3 regions of the Cytobacillus spongiae genome follow, and region 3 is predicted to be linked to each of the others. Evidence: riboswitches for the same ligand, from Rfam matches in the RefSeq annotation. Region 3 holds a riboswitch; each other region holds the start of a gene.
The links. A riboswitch is a leader RNA that binds a small molecule or an ion and turns the genes downstream of it on or off. The one in region 3 is predicted to bind lysine.
Positions count from the first base shown of each region.

Region 1: another riboswitch for lysine. It lies ahead of lysA (diaminopimelate decarboxylase); the one in region 3 lies ahead of LS684_RS17600 (Na+/H+ antiporter NhaC family protein).
Region 2: another riboswitch for lysine. It lies ahead of LS684_RS15765 (aspartate kinase); the one in region 3 lies ahead of LS684_RS17600 (Na+/H+ antiporter NhaC family protein).

Region 1 is NZ_CP089997.1:524,752-530,412, reverse strand. It holds gene LS684_RS02800 (DinB family protein) at 244-708, shown strand; gene LS684_RS02795 (DUF4256 domain-containing protein) at 724-1,284, shown strand; gene LS684_RS02790 (dicarboxylate/amino acid:cation symporter) at 1,329-2,549, opposite strand; gene lysA (diaminopimelate decarboxylase) at 2,617-3,903, opposite strand; lysine riboswitch at 4,025-4,198, opposite strand; gene LS684_RS02780 (metallophosphoesterase) at 4,257-5,372, opposite strand.
Region 2 is NZ_CP089997.1:3,112,270-3,117,930, forward strand. It holds gene LS684_RS15755 (succinate dehydrogenase cytochrome b558 subunit) at 81-689, opposite strand; gene LS684_RS15760 (YslB family protein) at 1,075-1,533, shown strand; gene LS684_RS15765 (aspartate kinase) at 1,608-2,837, opposite strand; lysine riboswitch at 3,056-3,234, opposite strand; gene uvrC (excinuclease ABC subunit UvrC) at 3,305-5,077, opposite strand; gene LS684_RS15780 (nucleoporin-interacting protein) at 5,079-5,661, opposite strand, start outside.
Region 3 is NZ_CP089997.1:3,472,454-3,478,114, reverse strand. It holds gene LS684_RS17610 (HD-GYP domain-containing protein) at 59-1,153, shown strand; gene yunB (sporulation protein YunB) at 1,217-1,975, shown strand; lysine riboswitch at 2,041-2,232, shown strand; gene LS684_RS17600 (Na+/H+ antiporter NhaC family protein) at 2,361-3,917, shown strand; gene LS684_RS17595 (GntR family transcriptional regulator) at 4,423-5,151, opposite strand; gene nagB (glucosamine-6-phosphate deaminase) at 5,172-5,661, opposite strand, start outside.

The DNA of each region.
Region 1 (5,661 bases), 1.2 Mb from region 3:
CACCAGCGGGGTCACACCTGCCCGCTAATCCCACAGGAGTCTCCTGCCCTTCCTTTCAATCAACCTAGTTCTACTACTAAGCCCAAGATACAAAAAGAGATAAATAACACAGCTTTTGATTGGCTTCATCTTATTGTGTTGTAGGGAGTGCTGAGTTAACAGCAAGCAAATTTTTATTCAGTTTTATACAGAATTTTTGCTAAAATAATACTAGGACGGTATTTACTTTAAGAAGGTGGACTTGTGAACCAATATAAAAAAGAAATTCTAGAACATTTTTTTCAAACGATCGAATATGTCCAATCCCTACGTACATTGACAGAAGAAGAATGGCGAAAACCGATTGGAATGGGGAAATGGACGGTCGCAGAATTAATTGGCCATTTTATCCCTTGGGATGATTTCGTCCTAGAGCAACGTATTCCTTATATACTTTTGGGAGAAGACTTACCAGTGGGATCAGATGTGAAGGAAACAAATGAACGTGGCGCACAAGTAGCTCGGCAGGAAGCGCAGCAGACGACTATAGACCGTTATACCACTACAAGAACGGCATTATATCAAGCATTAGCTGACGTAGCTGATAAGCAGTGGGAGAATAGCTTCACCATTGGAACTAGGACCCTGTCCTTCTACGAGTACTGTAAAGGATTAGCTGAGCATGACCAGCACCATTTCAAACAATTATACGACACGATTAATGGATAAAAGGAGCGAAAAAACATGGATATGAAAGAGCTTTCTCAGGAGCAACGTGAAGAGTTGCTCGAGTTATTGAAATCTCGCTTTGAACAAAATATGCATCGTCATATTGGCCTTGAATGGGGAAAAATTGTGGCTAAACTGGAAGCTCACCCTGATAAATTATGGTCACTCCAACAAATGGAGCGAACTGGTGGTGAGCCGGATGTTGTGGATTATAATAATCAAACGGACGAATACCGATTCTGCGACTGTTCCCCGGAAAGCCCTGACGGCCGTAGAAGTGTTTGTTACGACAGGAAAGCGCTAGAAGAAAGAAAAAAGAACAAACCTGGAAATAGCGCCATGGAGATGGCAGCTTCGATGGGTGTAGACATACTTACTGAAGAGCAGTATCGGGCGCTCCAACTACTCGATATATTTGACAAGAAAACATCGAGCTGGATCCAAACTCCTTCGGATATAAGAGAGCTCGGCGGTGCCCTTTTTTGCGATTATCGTTTTGGTCATGTGTTTGTCTATCACAACGGGGCAGATTCCTACTATTCTGCGAGAGGCTTTCGTAGCTCTCTAACCGTTTAAATATAATGAAAAAAGAGATGAACATACTCATCTCTTTTCATTCCTTAAGCTTCAGCAAACTCTGGGGCTGCTTCTTCCCCTTTTTTCTTTGTAAACCGTTCAACAAGGACTGCTACCGCATTATCTCCTGTTGCGTTCAGAAGTGTAGCTGGAATATCAATAATGGTAGAAATAACTGCTAGTAGAGGAAGCACCTCAGGTGACAATCCGTATGCCGCAATAATAAACATTTCCCCAATTAATCCACCGCCTGGAATTCCTCCCATTACGACAGCTGTTACAATTGCCACCATAATCGCGATTAAGTACGTATTAAGCCCTTCAAATGGAATACCTAAAACTCCGAAAGCAAATACAATTTTTAAAATGGCTCCCATTGCCGATCCATCTTTATGTATGGAGGCACCAATTGGAATAACCGTCTCCCTAACAGCGTTGGAAACACCCATTTTCTTCGTTGCATCCAAGTTAGCTGGTATTGTAGCAACCGAGCTTTGTGTCCCGATCGCCGTCGCTGATGGCAATAAGTTATGCTTCCAGAACGTCTTGATTCCTTTTGGTCCACCTGCAATAAAGCTGTATAAAGTAAACAGTACGACAAAATAAACAAGAGAAACAACTAAATAGAGTAAGAATGACCGTAAATAAGAGGACAACAGGCTTGCTCCAAATGTTCCCACTAACGTTGCGAAATAGCCTGCTAATCCGATTGGAGCATAATACATAATATAGGAAACTAGCTTCATGCTAACATCTGCTCCAGCTTGCAGTAATTTTTTCAATGGAGCCGCTTTTTCCTTCAACTGATTGGTAGCAAATCCTAGTGCCACAGAAAACAAAATAAGCGGAAGCATGTTTTCCCTTTTAAATAATTCAGTGAAATTGTTCACTGTAAAGGTCTGAACAATTTGATCTCCTAATTGAATGTCTTCGGTTTCAACAGCCTCAAGTTCAATAGTTATTCCTTCTGTAGGGGAATAAATTTTCACCCCAAAAATCATAATTACAGCTGAAACAACTGTCGTAATAAGAGACACAATTAGCATCGTTCGAATAATTCGTTTAAATTGCCCTTTTGATTCGAGGTTAGCTATTGCTGATGAAATAGAAAAGAATACGAGCGGAACAACTATGGTAAATAACAGGTTTAAAAAGATATCTCCCAGCGGTTTAAATACTTGCGCTCTCTCTCCCATCGTTAGCCCAAGAATCGAACCAATAACAATAGATAATAGCAGTGTAATGGCTAAGCCATAGGTTTTCATTATGTGTCTCATTTCTTCTGTCTCCTTTAAATCTAACAAGATCTAATGTCTTCTTGATGTTCGATGATTATCGGTCACGTCTTACCAAATCAGCATAAGTTTCACGCTCAATGACGACACGTGATTCCCCATTCTTTACAAAAACAACGGCAGGTCTAGGGATACGATTATAATTATTAGCCATTGAATACCCATAGGCACCTGTGCTAAATACAGCGAGAATATCCCCGAAGTTAGTCGGCGGCAGCTTTAAATCCCAGATCAGCATGTCTCCTGATTCACAGCATTTACCTGCAATGCTTACAAGCTCCGTGCACTCTTCATTAGGTCGGTTAGCCAGTATCGCATGGTATTTCGCTTGATATAGAGCTGGGCGAATATTATCAGTCATTCCTCCATCAATCGCTACATACGTACGAATATCAGGTATGATTTTTTTTGAACCGACCTTATACAACGTCGTACCTGCCTCTGCAACAATGCTTCTTCCAGGCTCAATCCACACTTCAGGAAGCGGATATTGATGCTCAGTAAACAAAGACTTCACACTTTCAGCAATGGCTTTTACATATGTAGCAATTGGAAGTGGCTGATCTTCCTCTGTATAGCGAACACCAAAGCCTCCGCCGATATTGAATACAGGTAGAATAACGCCATATTGAGCACGCATGTCTTGCAAGAAGTCAGCTAGCACCAGAATCGCCTTTTCAAACCCATCGAGCTCGAAAATCTGTGAGCCAATATGTGAGTGAATTCCAAGAACCGTATAGAATGGTTTTCTTAGCGCGATTTGGATTGCCTGTGCCGCCTGTCCATTCGTAATACCAAAGCCAAACTTCGAGTCATCCTGACCAGTCATAATATAATCATGGGTATGAGCTTCCACCCCAGGTGTCACTCTTAATAAAATATTGACCCGTTGCTCACGCTGCTTCGCTAGATCATGAAGCAGTTCCAACTCTAGAAAATTATCGACTACAAAGCAGCCAATCTCAGCATCAAGTGCCATGGAAAGCTCATCTTCAGATTTGTTATTCCCATGAAAATGGATTCGTTCTGCTGGGAACCCTGCTTCAAGAGCCGTGTATAACTCTCCTCCTGAAACCACATCCAATGATAAGTTCTCTTGATCAGCTAATCTCACCATTTCTTTACATAAGAATGCCTTGCTAGCATAGGCGACCTGAAAGCTCAAACCACTTTCGATAAAGGCATTTCTGAACGCCCTCGCTTTATCACGAATCATTGTTTCATCATAAACCATAAGTGGCGTTCCGTAAGCTTCCACTAAATCAGTTGTACTTTTCCCGGCTATTTCTAAATGGCCTTTTACATTCGTATCCACTCTGTACATATCTTCATTCTCCTTTTCCACACGTCTCTGAAAAACACAAAAACCCGTATGAAGCGATGCTCATACGGTAGGTCAACAAAAATAAATGGATAATCTATTCATGAAGATTATGTATCAACATCTCTTCAATAGTTCTCCACAATGTTCATTGTGACAGTCTAGCACTTATTCAGTACTAGCCCAACAAGCAATAGAATGGCTATTGGTTGTTTCGGCGATCTGCCTTTCTCTTCTTTTCACAGAATCCATTATTCTCCAAGAAGATACTTCTCATACTCGCGCCTCTATTATCAGAGAGTGTAATATTCGTTTGTTTTGCATTACTATACCATCAATTCAAAATTTTTGTCAAATCAAGATTCAAACGTTACATCCACCTGAAGGATTTCTGAACGGCTCCCAATTCGAAGTGGCGGCCCCCAGAAACCAAAGCCTGATGAAACGAATGCATGCAGTTGTTCTTTCTGCAAATAGCCCCAATCAAGCTCAAAAATTCGCTTCGTAATTAAATGATTAGGAGCCATTTGTCCACGATGGGTGTGTCCTGAAAAAGAAAGATCCACACGCGCTTCATACGCCTGCTGAATTTCTGCCGGCTGATGGTCCATGGATATGATGGGATAGCTCGGATCTAATGAAGAAGTCAATGCATGATAGGACATTCTCCCTCGGTCCGTCTTGTCTTTTCTCCCCACGAGATAAAAACGATCATCGATTAAGACACTTTCATCAAGCAAAATGCGGATACCAATTCGCCTCATTTCTTCTACAAACTCCTCCACCTGACCCCCATAATATTCGTGATTGCCGAGCACCCCAAACACTCCTAAAGGGGCATGAAGCTCCTGTAATATATCGCCCATCTTCTTTTCTTGAAAAGGAGTAAGTTCATCGTCAATAATATCCCCAGCGAGCAAAATCACATCTGGCTTGGTTTCATTTACTTCCTTTACTAGCCTTTTCGCATGAGCAATCCCTGAAAGACGACCAAAATGCATATCAGATGCCATCGTAATCCGAAGTGTTTCCTTTCCATCCATCCGTTTGGGAACATCAATTTGATACTCTCTTACAGTTGGACTATACGCATTATACATTCCATAAGCAAAGAGAAGGAGCAGAACGAAGACAGTCGCACTACCAATCCAAAACGTCGATTCAGATGCAGAGATTCCTGTAGCACGACAACTGAAATAGATCAAATTGGCAACCGGAAAAAGAACAAGCGCATATTGAAAAAAGCCAAGCATAAACGAGCCAACGATTCGAAAAAATGCAAAATGTCGAGTCAAACGATCCAGAAAATAAGAATAACAAAGCAGGAAAAATACAAACCAATAGACTCCTGCTAAATCCACAGCTAGAAAACTAGTTAAATAAGCCTTAATATTTAACCCGATATAAAAAAGAAAGCCATTAAATACGAGCATAACCAATACAATTCTGGCGAAAATCGAAAATTGTTTCATAAGAAGTTTCCTTCCTCCATTATAATAAACCCATTTTACTTTAGAAGAAAACATCTTATCAAATTTGAAGTATTGGGAGGCGGATTGAGAAAAGAAACACCACTTCAATTGTGATTTTTTCGGAAAAGACCGTAACTTTAGTAGTGATTTCAACTGGGGAAAACCTCATTTTGAGCGAAAATCCACATCGACCGAGCGAAAACGTGTCGAACGCGAGCGATTTCTTGTCGAATGCGAGCGATATTCTCAAAAAGTGAGCGATTTCCCCCCCGGTGTGAGCGAACGCTCA
Region 2 (5,661 bases), 360 kb from region 3:
ACTAATATTTTATAGAGATACGCTCTGTTACATGTTCCGCTCTAAATATATTCATATTTCTATTATAATTTAGCAGACTATTAGACGAATGCTAAAATAGCGCGAATACCTACGATTGAAAGTGCTACGAAAATTCCCATTGTTACGTAAGAAGAAATAACTTGAGACCTTGGAGTAACTGTAATCCCCCAGCTTACGCAGAATGACCATAAGCCATTTGCAAAGTGGAAAACGGTTGATACTACTCCAATGATGTAGAACCAAAACATAAATGGGGTAGACAGAATATTCTCCATCATTTGATAGTTTACATCTGCTCCAAATGCCGCCGCTATACGTGTTTCCCACACATGCCATGTTACGAAGATTAACGTGACAACACCAGAAAAACGTTGTAGCATGAACATCCAGTTACGGAAGAAACTGAATTTGCTTGTGTTGTTTTTTGCTGTAAAAGCAATATAAAGTCCATAAATAGCATGAAATAATAACGGTAAAAAGATTATTAAAGTTTCCAAAACATACCTAAATGGTAAGCTCTCCATAAAATGAGCAGCTTTGTTGAAAGACTCTTCTCCTCCTGTAGCAAAATGATTCACTACAAGGTGCTGCACAAGGAACAACCCAACCGGTATTACCCCTAGCAACGAATGCAATCTGCGATTAAAAAACTCTCGATTACTTGCCATGAATTTCCCCCCCTAAATAATGAAAGCAACTTTAGCTAATCCTAATAAGATGAAATCCTATAAAAGGATGGATTAACCAATTAAATAAGTTAGAAAATGTTATATCATTTTCTTACAATTATGTGACATGTTCATTTTACTCCCAACACATAAGAGCGTCAAGAAAACGTATACATAAAATCTACTATATAGAAAAAATTTTTAAAATATATTGTCATTTGTTTTTCGGAATATCATCTTTGTACAATGTCCTCTTACTTCCATTCATACAAATATATCAAAATAACATTTTTTACAAAGAGATATTATGTATGTTATTTAACGAAACGAGGATTAATTTTTGCTTAAATTGTATATAATAGAATCATAGAAAGAGGGGAGACAATTGAGTGATATTTCAACAGAGAAACAAACGATAACAGATGAATCCCATCATGTACCTGTTTTCGGATATGAATTACTTCGTGAGGTTCTAATTCCAGAACTATTAGGGAAAGAAACTTCAGAAATTTTATATTGGGCTGGCAAAAGAATAGCTCGAAAATACCCACTTCAATCAATGGAAGAAATCTTCTCCTTCTTCCAATCAGCTGGATGGGGTACGCTTGTTATCAAAAAGGAAGCGAAAAATGAGCTTGATCTTGAATTAACCAGTCGGATTATTACAGAGAGACTTAAAACAAATAACGAATGTAGTTTTCAGCTTGAAGCTGGATTTTTAGCACAACAAATGGAGCAAATGAATGGGGTCATCTCTGAAGCGTATGAACACCCTCGAAAACGCGGTGGCAAAATTATGTTTACGATCAAATGGGATAAAAAGGATGTAACTACAGACAAATAAGCCTCAATCAATCAAAAGCTTTCTTAAAGAACTTTTTCCTTTAGAAAGCTTTTGATTATTTATTTTTGAATTGTTTAGAGCTTTATCGTAGTCCCTGCTAATTCAAACGCCTCATGAAGTGTCTCCACCGCTTGAACCATCTTTGCTTCTTCAACCACTGTTGATACTTTAATTTCAGATGTACTGACCATTTTGACTTGGATTTGATTTTTTGCCAGCACATCAAACATTTCTGCGGCCACACCTGGATTTGAAATCATCCCTGACCCAACAATGGACACCTTCGCCAATCCACTTTCTGCTTCAACCCCTTGATAATTTAACAATTGTTTATTATCTTCTAAAACTTTCATCGTATCGGTTAAATCTCCACTTTTAATTGAAAAAGAAACATTCGTTGTATGCTCTTGAGTCATACTCTGAATGATGATATCCACATTAATATGATTCTTCGCTAATGTTGTAAAAATCGTAGACAGCCCTGTTAAAGAATTTGGGAGCCCAAGTACCGACACTCTCGTAATCTCATTTTCAAATGCTACCCCACGAACGACTAAATTTTGTTCCATTGACACTTCCTCCTCAATCCTAGTTCCTTCTTCTCTCTGTATACTTGATCGTACTTCTAACGGGACTTGATAATTTTTGGCAAATTCTACTGCTCGTGGATGTAATACCCCCGCTCCTAAATTAGCGAGCTCTAGCATTTCATCATATGAAACAGATAATAACTTTCGAGCTTCTTTTACATAACGTGGATCTGTTGTATAGACACCTGTGACATCTGTATAAATATCACATTTGTCTGCTTTTAATGCCGCAGCTAGTGCAACAGCAGTAGTATCTGAACCACCTCTTCCTAATGTAGAAATAGCTCCTTCTTCTGTACTCCCTTGAAAGCCTGCAACTACAACGATTCTTCCTTCATTTAGCTGTTGCTGAATACGATCTGTCTCTATGTTTAAAATACGTGCATTCCCATGAATAGATTCCGTTTGAATTCCTGCTTGCCACCCTGTGAATGAAATGGCCTCATACCCTTTTTCAATCAATGCCATCGATAATAATGAAATCGTTACTTGTTCACCTGTTGTTAGTAGCATATCCATTTCCCGCTTACTCGGTTGTGCTGACATCTCTTTCGCTAACGCTACAAGTTCATCAGTTGTTTTCCCCATAGCTGAAACGACAACCACTACACCATTTCCATTGTTCTTCTCTTCAATCACTCGATCTGCCACATGTAAGATTCTTTCTACACTCCCAACAGATGTACCGCCAAACTTTTGTACAATTAACCCCATTGTTTTCCCCACCTTTTTCAATTGCTTTGAATCTCAAATACATCAATCTCTTGGTTAATTTGACCGCCATATGTATCTCTAATAAGTGACTCAAATCAAAGCTTACCCATTATCAGGTAAGCTATCTTCCTATTTGAGTCATAAAAAAAAGCAATGAGATCCAACTGCTATCTCATTGCTTAACTGTCATTACGTAAAATAGGTACGGATACGTAAAACAGTGAGATAGCTCTCCAAGACGGTCAGTCTTGACAATTCTACATTTATTCAATGCAGAACCAGCAAAAGAAGATAATGAGTCTTCTTTCACTTCGGCAATCTCCCCTTTCAAAGTATGTCTTCGAACCTCATTGTTCTCGATACTTCTACTTTTGAAGCTTGCACCTCTACCTTCACTTTAACACTCTAAAGTGATATTCATTTAAAAGTTGAACCAATTATAGCACAGCACAATAACCATGACAATGCTATTGTTGCAATTTTCTCATAAGCTCTTCAGCTGCTCTCATAGGGATTCCTAACCCTGTAAAATCAGTTAAGCTTGCTTCCTTCATTTTTTTAATTGAACCAAATGATTTTAATAACAGCTTCTTTCGTTTCTCTCCAATTCCTTCGATATCATCTAGAACAGATTGAAAGGCATTTTTTCCTCTAAGTTGACGATGGAATGTGATAGCAAAGCGATGCACTTCATCCTGAATTCGCTGTAATAAATAAAACTCTTGGCTATTCCTTCCGAGTGACACAATTTGTAGTGGATCGCCAAACAATAGTTGTGAAGTGCGATGCTTATCATCTTTGACAAGTCCTGAAATAGGAATATTTAACCCAAGCTCATTCTCAATCACATCTCTAACAGCTTCCACATGTCCCTTTCCACCATCGATAATGATTAAATCTGGAAGTGCTAACTCTTCCTTGAGCACTCTGGTATACCTTCTTCGAACAACCTCTCTCATCGATTCATAATCATCAGGTCCTTGAACAGATTTAATTTTATATTTTCGGTATTCCTTCTTATTTGCCTTACCATCAATAAATACAACCATAGCAGAAACTGGATTAGTTCCTTGGATATTAGAGTTATCAAAAGCTTCAATCCGATGGGGGGTGTATATTCCTAGTTGACTACCAAGCTGCTCCACTGCTTTAATTGTTCGGTCTTCGTCTCGCTCAATAAGTGAAAATTTTTCTTGAAGTGCCACTTTTGCATTTTTGTAAGCCAGCTTTACAAGCTCTTTTTTTTGTCCTCGCTGAGGCTTTAACACCTTCACTTGCAGCAGCTCTTCAGCTAAGTCTGTATCAATAGAATCTGGAGCCAAAATTTCTTTTGGCTTAAAATGATTCGCTTTTGTATAAAACTGTCCTAAAAACGTTAGAATTTCTTCTTCAGGTTCCTGATAGATGGGAAACATAGACACTTCTCGTTCAATTAGCTTACCTTGTCGAACAAAGAATACTTGGACACACATCCACCCTTTATCAACCGAATACCCAAAAACATCTCGATCAATGAAATCAGCCATATTCATTTTTTGCTTTTCCATCGTCGCTTCGATATGAGCAATTTGGTCTCTATATTCCTTCGCTCTTTCAAAGTCTAGCTGTTCTGCAGCTGACATCATTTTTCCCGTCAGATCGTTTTTGATTTCTTTATAGCCACCGTTTAAAAATCTGGTAATCTCGTCTGTAAGTTCTTTATATTGGGCATCAGAAACCTCTTGAATACAAGGAGCGAGACACTGTCCCAGATGATAATATAAACAAACTCGATCGGGCAGAGTTGAGCATTTTCGAAGGGGATATATACGATCAAGCAGTTTCTTCGTTTCATTTGCAGCTTGAACATTTGGGTATGGACCAAAATATTTCCCTTTATCCCTTTTTACTTTACGCGTAGTAATTAACCGAGGGTGACGTTCCGCTGTTAATTTAATAAAAGGATAGCTTTTGTCGTCCTTTAGCATGACATTATATTTAGGGTCATATTTCTTGATTAAATTCATCTCTAATATAAGAGCCTCAATATCTGATGAGGTCATGATATATTCAAAATCCTCAATTTCACTAACTAATCGTTGCGTTTTCCCATCATGTGATCCTGTGAAATAAGAACGTACACGATTCTTTAATATTTTCGCTTTTCCAACATAGATGACCGTACCTTGGCGATCCTTCATTAAATAACAGCCAGGCTGATCTGGCAGTAGTGTTAATTTATTTCGTATATTATCGTTCATTTCATTCCACCCATTCATATAAAACAATGTTTGAATAAATTGGGTCAAAAAGCGGGTTAGAAGAAAAGGTTTGGAGTTCTTTCACTTTTCCTTCAATTTTTATTCCCTGTTGTTTGAACCCTTCCAAAACATGATTGGTAATTAAAATTCTTTGATTTTTGTTCAGAAGAATGTCACTTAGAAACAGCTGATAATCAAAAACCCGTTTATGTTTTATTGGTACATTCAAATATGAAAGAGAGCGTGTTTCTTCCCAAGTAAATAAAACCCAATCCTTCTCTAAACTTGATACGTATTCTGCAAGCTGATAAACAGCAGGCTGCTCACTTGCCTGTAGCTTTTGTAGATGATAACCAATGAATGTATGACCAACAATCCAGACGATAACCATCAAGGAAATTACTCTGCTCTTTTTTTGCAATGCCTTTATAACTAGTAAAAAAATGACCCATAAGGCAATCGGCAGGATATGTCGTGGCTTATCGATATTCTGAGCAAAAAGTGCCCATATAAAATAACAACCTGTACAAACCACTAAAAATCGATAAAAGCTAAGTGATTCTAGCTTCTCAGAACTCTTCCAG
Region 3 (5,661 bases):
GTCGGAAAATATAAATTTTATCAGATGAGTTTGCGAATTTTCAAAGTGGGAGTTTTCTATGAGATTAGTAGCTACGGGATCGGTGCAGCAAGGAGAAATATTAGCAAAGGCGATTTACAATGAAAAGGGGCAGGTATTAGTAAACGAAGGGGTCATTCTTAAAGATACGGTATTGACGCGCTTAATCAGCTTAGGCATTTCATATATTTATATTCAAGATGGACAAACAGAAGATATTTCTTACCAGCATCCAATATCAGAGAAACTACGACAAGAAGCCATCCAAACGATTGAAACAACTTTTCAACAGGTTCAAAGTGCTAAAGCGTTGTCCCATTCGTTTGTAATTGAAAAAGCGGCAAAGCGACTCACAGAATTAATTAAAGCCATTCTATCAGAGATTAGGGGCAATGAGGATCTACTAACACTTCTGTCGGATGTTTATACATACGATAACTATATATTTACACATTCCTTAAATGTGACAATGTATACACTAGCCATTGGGATGGAATTGAACTTAAAACCAAAGGATCTTGAGAGGTTAGGTCTTGGAGCCGTTCTTCATGATGTAGGGAAGATGAAAATTCCTGAGGAAATATTACTGAAGCCAGGTCGATTAACTGAAGAAGAATTCACCGTTGTGAAGACCCATGCAGAGGAAGGCTTTGAAATTCTGCGGAAAGTTCAAACACTTCCTTTAATTATTGCACATTGTGCTTATCAGCATCATGAAAGATTAAATGGTACAGGCTATCCCAGAGGGCTAAAATGCAACGAAATCCATGAATATGGAAAAATCATTGCGGTTGCCGATGTGTTTGATGCAGTGACGTCAAACCGTGTGTATCGACAAGCCATGCTTCCTCATGAAGGATTAGAAATTTTATATTCTGGAGTAGGAACATTATTTGAACCGAAAGTGGTAGAAGCGTTCCGCAGAGCGGTTGCCATCTATCCAATCGGGATTACGGTAAAGCTGAGTGATGGAAAAAAGGGAGTCGTCAGCCGTCAAAATATAGGCTTAAGTGACCGACCGGTTGTTCGTATAATTGAAATAGGGGACGAGCCTGTTAAGCCTTTTGAATTTGATCTAAAATCGGAGTTATCTGTAGTGATAACGGACTGTGATACAACTTTTAAGAATGAATAATTAAATTTAATGCTAGTTCCCTTCTTTACAGCATACATATAGCTTGTAAAGGGGGGATTTGTCTTGCCAAAAATCGGTGGACGGCGACGAAAAGGCCCGCTACCTTTTCGATATGTTTTTTTAATCACCTTTGTCTTTTTTGCTTTTTCAACTGCTGCAGGTCTTTGGTTTATCAATAAAGGGTTAGAGCCAACGCTGATGAGTTATGCTGATTCCCAAACTCGGAAAATTGCTTCATTAGTTATTAATAAGGCCATTAACAAAAAAATTGCCAATGTAATGGATATAAATGATATTATTGAAACCGTTCCGTCACCAAATGGTGCGAATACGACCACAACGAAATTTAATACGGAAATAATTAACAGGGTGCAAGGGGAGATTGCAAGTCTTGTCCAAACCAATATTAAAGAAGCTGAGGCGGGAAATCTGTCTGCCTTAGAATCTGTTACCGATATTGAGATTGAGACAGATAAGTCGAATAGCGCTGAAGGAATTGTGTATTATGTCCCTCTCGGTCAAGCGACTGAAAATGCGCTTTTAGGAAACTTGGGTCCTCAGATTCCTGTTAGGTTCAATGCAATTGGAGATATTCTAGCTGATGTGAAAACAGAAATGAAAGAATACGGTATAAATAATGTGTATGTAAAAGTGTATATTCATCTTGAAGTAAATGTTCAGATCATCATTCCATTTGCTACAAAGGTGACGACCGTTAAACAGGACATACCTGTTGCAATGGGATTAATCCAGGGTGAGGTCCCGCAATTTTACAATGGTGGAGGAGATTCTGCTCCTTCCCTCGAATTGCCAGTAAACTAAAGGTTGAATATTTATTCGTAGTTTGCTATATTAAAAGAACAATAAAATAAATAACCTTATCATTCCGATGGGGTAGAGGAGCATGAATCAAGAGTATAGCGTGTGAGGATGACAACAGTGATCACGTTAGAAAGGGGTTTTTGCCGAAGTGAAATGCGATGTGTCAGCATGTGTTTCGCTGGGGTTACTTTTAATAAAAGTAACACTGTCATTATGAAGCGTTTTTACTTGCTTCATAATGGGGAGCTACAGATCGTGATGGAGAAACTATATTACTAAAAAGAGTAATGATGGATTTTTCTCTATCGTTACTCTTTTTTTATTTTGCTCTATCATAATCCATTTCTCCCCTCTATATAGTAGTAAAAAAGAGGAGGAAACCAAAATGGTAAACAGCATTTATTCATTATTACCACCTATTATTGCGATTTTAATGGTTATCTTAACGAGAAGAGTACTTCTATCGTTAGGAGTAGGGATTTTAACAGCTGCAATCTTGCTTGCTGAATTTAGTGTAACGAAAACATTCTCAATGATCTTTGATGCCGTGAAGGGGATTTTCATTTCCGATGGAGAGTTAAATACGTGGAATGTGTATATTATTCTATTTTTATTAGTATTAGGGATAATTACAGCCTTTATTTCAATCTCTGGAGGCAGTCGAGCGTTTGGTGAATGGGCAATGAAGCGTGTGAAAACGCGTGTAGGTGCTCAATTAGTAGGAGCGGTTCTCGGCGTTATTATTTTTATCGACGATTACTTCAATGCCCTTGCAGTTGGACAAATTTCGCGCCCGATTACAGATCGGCACAAAGTGTCGAGGGCGAAGCTAGCGTATTTAATTGATTCAACATCTGCACCTATATGTGTCGTTTCACCTGTTTCGAGCTGGGGCGCTTATATTATAGCGCTAATCGGTGCGATTCTTGTAGATCATCAAGTAAATGACTATAGTTCGTTTTCAGCTTTTATTCAAATGATTCCAATGAACTTATATGTATGGACGTCACTTGCAATGGTATTTATTATTATCTATCGAAATATCAATCTTGGTTCTATGAAAATTCATGAAGACCGCGCAGTTCAAGAAGGCTTAGTACTTGATCCTGAAAAGTCAGCCCCTGGTGAACTAAAGGATGATCTACCAACAAGTTCAACAGGATCAGTTGGTGATTTGATTTGGCCAATTGTTGCACTTGTCGTAGGTACAGTAGGGTCGATGATTTGGACTGGATTACAAGCAACAGAAGGATCTGCAACGATTCTGAAAATATTTGAAAACACAGATGTAGCAAAATCTCTTATCCTTGGTGGGGTGTTCGGTTTAATCGTTACACTTCTATTATTCTTCCGTCAAGCCTTCATGTTAAAAGGGGTTTCAGGGAATGTGTTTTTACAAGGTGTGCTAGAAGGGATTAAGTCAATGCTACCTGCTGTATATATACTGATTTTTGCATGGGCGATTGTCGACTTGATTGGTCGTCTAGAAACAGGTGAATATTTAGCAGGGATTGTTCAAGAGTCAAATATGAATCTTTCCTTCTTACCGGTAATTTTGTTTATAATTGCAGGGATTATGGCATTTTCGACCGGTACTTCTTGGGGCTCTTTCGGCATACTCTTACCGATTGCTGGAGATATTGCAGCAGCAACGGATATTACGATGCTTTTACCAGCGATGGCTGCTGTTTTAGCAGGTGCAGTATTTGGAGACCATTGCTCTCCGATTTCGGATACGACGATTTTATCTTCAACTGGAGCCGGCTGTAACCACATTGATCATGTGTTAACTCAGCTACCGTTTGCGATTATCTCGGCTGTTATTGCGGGGATTGGTTATGTTGTTCTTGGGTTTACCGGAAGCACGCTTCTCAGTTTAGCGACTGTAGCTATTTTCTTAGTTGCGTTTGCGTTTATTGGAGGGCGGAAGAAATTAGCTTAATTTGAAATTGTGGGGATATTATCTTTAGCAGGCTACTCATTAGGGTAGTCTTTTTTTTTTGATTATAGTGGGGGAAAAACAGGAGATTTCCGCTCCAGGTGCTTGCTTTCCGGGGGGCGTTCGGCGAGCCTCCTCTTCGCAAGCTCATGCGGGGTCTCGCCTGAAACGCAAATCCCCCAGGAGTCAAGCACCTTCCGCCCCAATCACCAATTTAGGCTTTCTATATTAGGAAGTCTATAATCTCACTGATGGTTAATGCAAATCTAGCTCCACCTATAGTTGTTTTTTATAGTGGGGGAAAAACAGGTGATTTCCGCTCCAGGTGCTTGCTTTCCGGGGGGCGTTCGGCGAGCCTCCTCTTCGCAAGTTCATGCGTGGTCTCGCCTGAAACGATATACTTGATGAAGCCGTTAACTGGTTCTAAAAGAACCTTCTGACGGCTTCTAATTACAGGTGCCTTCTGTTGAGAGGAGCTGAACCAGGTCTAAATACAAAAAAGACCCTCTTAGAAGGATCTTTTCATTGTATGAACAAACTTATAACGGTCCGCTCGGTAGGATGATTTCACGAGTTCAAAGGGAGTTCCATCTTGAAGGTAGGAGACCCTTTTGATGAATAGCACTGGAGCAGAACTTTCGATTTCCAGCAGCTTCATCTCGGTTTCTTTCGGAGTGGAGGCTTCGATCTCTTGTGAGGCCTCATTGATTATTAAGCCTAGGTGATGTTCAATATATTGGTACAGCGACTGGTTAATAATATCCTCTGTTAAGCCTTTAACGAGATTTGCAGGAAGAAAAGTGGTTTCAAGAGCCATAGGTAATTGATCAGCTAGACGGACACGCTTTATTTCATAGATAGGTGTGTTTTCGTTGAGGTTTAAAGCCTGGGCAACCTGCTTGTCGGCAGGGATAATTTCAAAGGAAATCAATTTGCTGCTAGGTTTCATTCCTCGTTCAAGCATATCTTCTGTAAAGCTCGTAAGACCTTGAAGCTTTTGTTCTACTTTTTTCTTATTCACAAATGTTCCTTTTCCTTTTTGCCGATAAAGTAGCCCTTCTGTAACTAAGTTATTGATCGCTTGTCTAACGGTCATTCGGCTAATTTGAAAGGTTTCTGCAAGCTCTCTCTCAGAGGGAATGGCTTCATCCACCTCTAAGCTCCCGTTCTCAATTTGAGCACGTAAATGCTCCTCTAGTTGAAAATAAATAGGAATAGGCGAATTTTTATCAATCATATAAATAGCTCCTTATTATCCTACAGGTCCACAAGCTGTAGGGCTTCTTCGTCTGCAATTATCGTAACATGTTTATGTGACTTGAGAGAAGAGGCAGGAAATTGTTCCGTCATTTCTCCGTGAAGTAATTCTTGAATAGCTTTGGCTTTAGATGCACCCGAAGCTAATAATAGAATTTCTTCGCTGTCTAAAATGGTTGAAATCCCCATTGTGATGGCATGGGTTGGAACGTTTTCAATGGAGGAGAAGAAGCGAGAATTGGCTTTTCGGGTACTTTCCGCCAGCTCCACCACATGTGTTCGACTGGAAAATGAAGTCCCGGGCTCATTGAAACCGATATGCCCATTGTTGCCGATCCCAAGTAACTGAAGCTGAACTCCACCTAATTTCTTAATTTGTTCTTCATAACGACTGCATTCCTTCTCCCAATTATGGCTGGTACCTGACGGGATATATGTTTGATCAGCAGGGATATCGATATGATTAAATAGCTGGGTCTTCATAAAATGA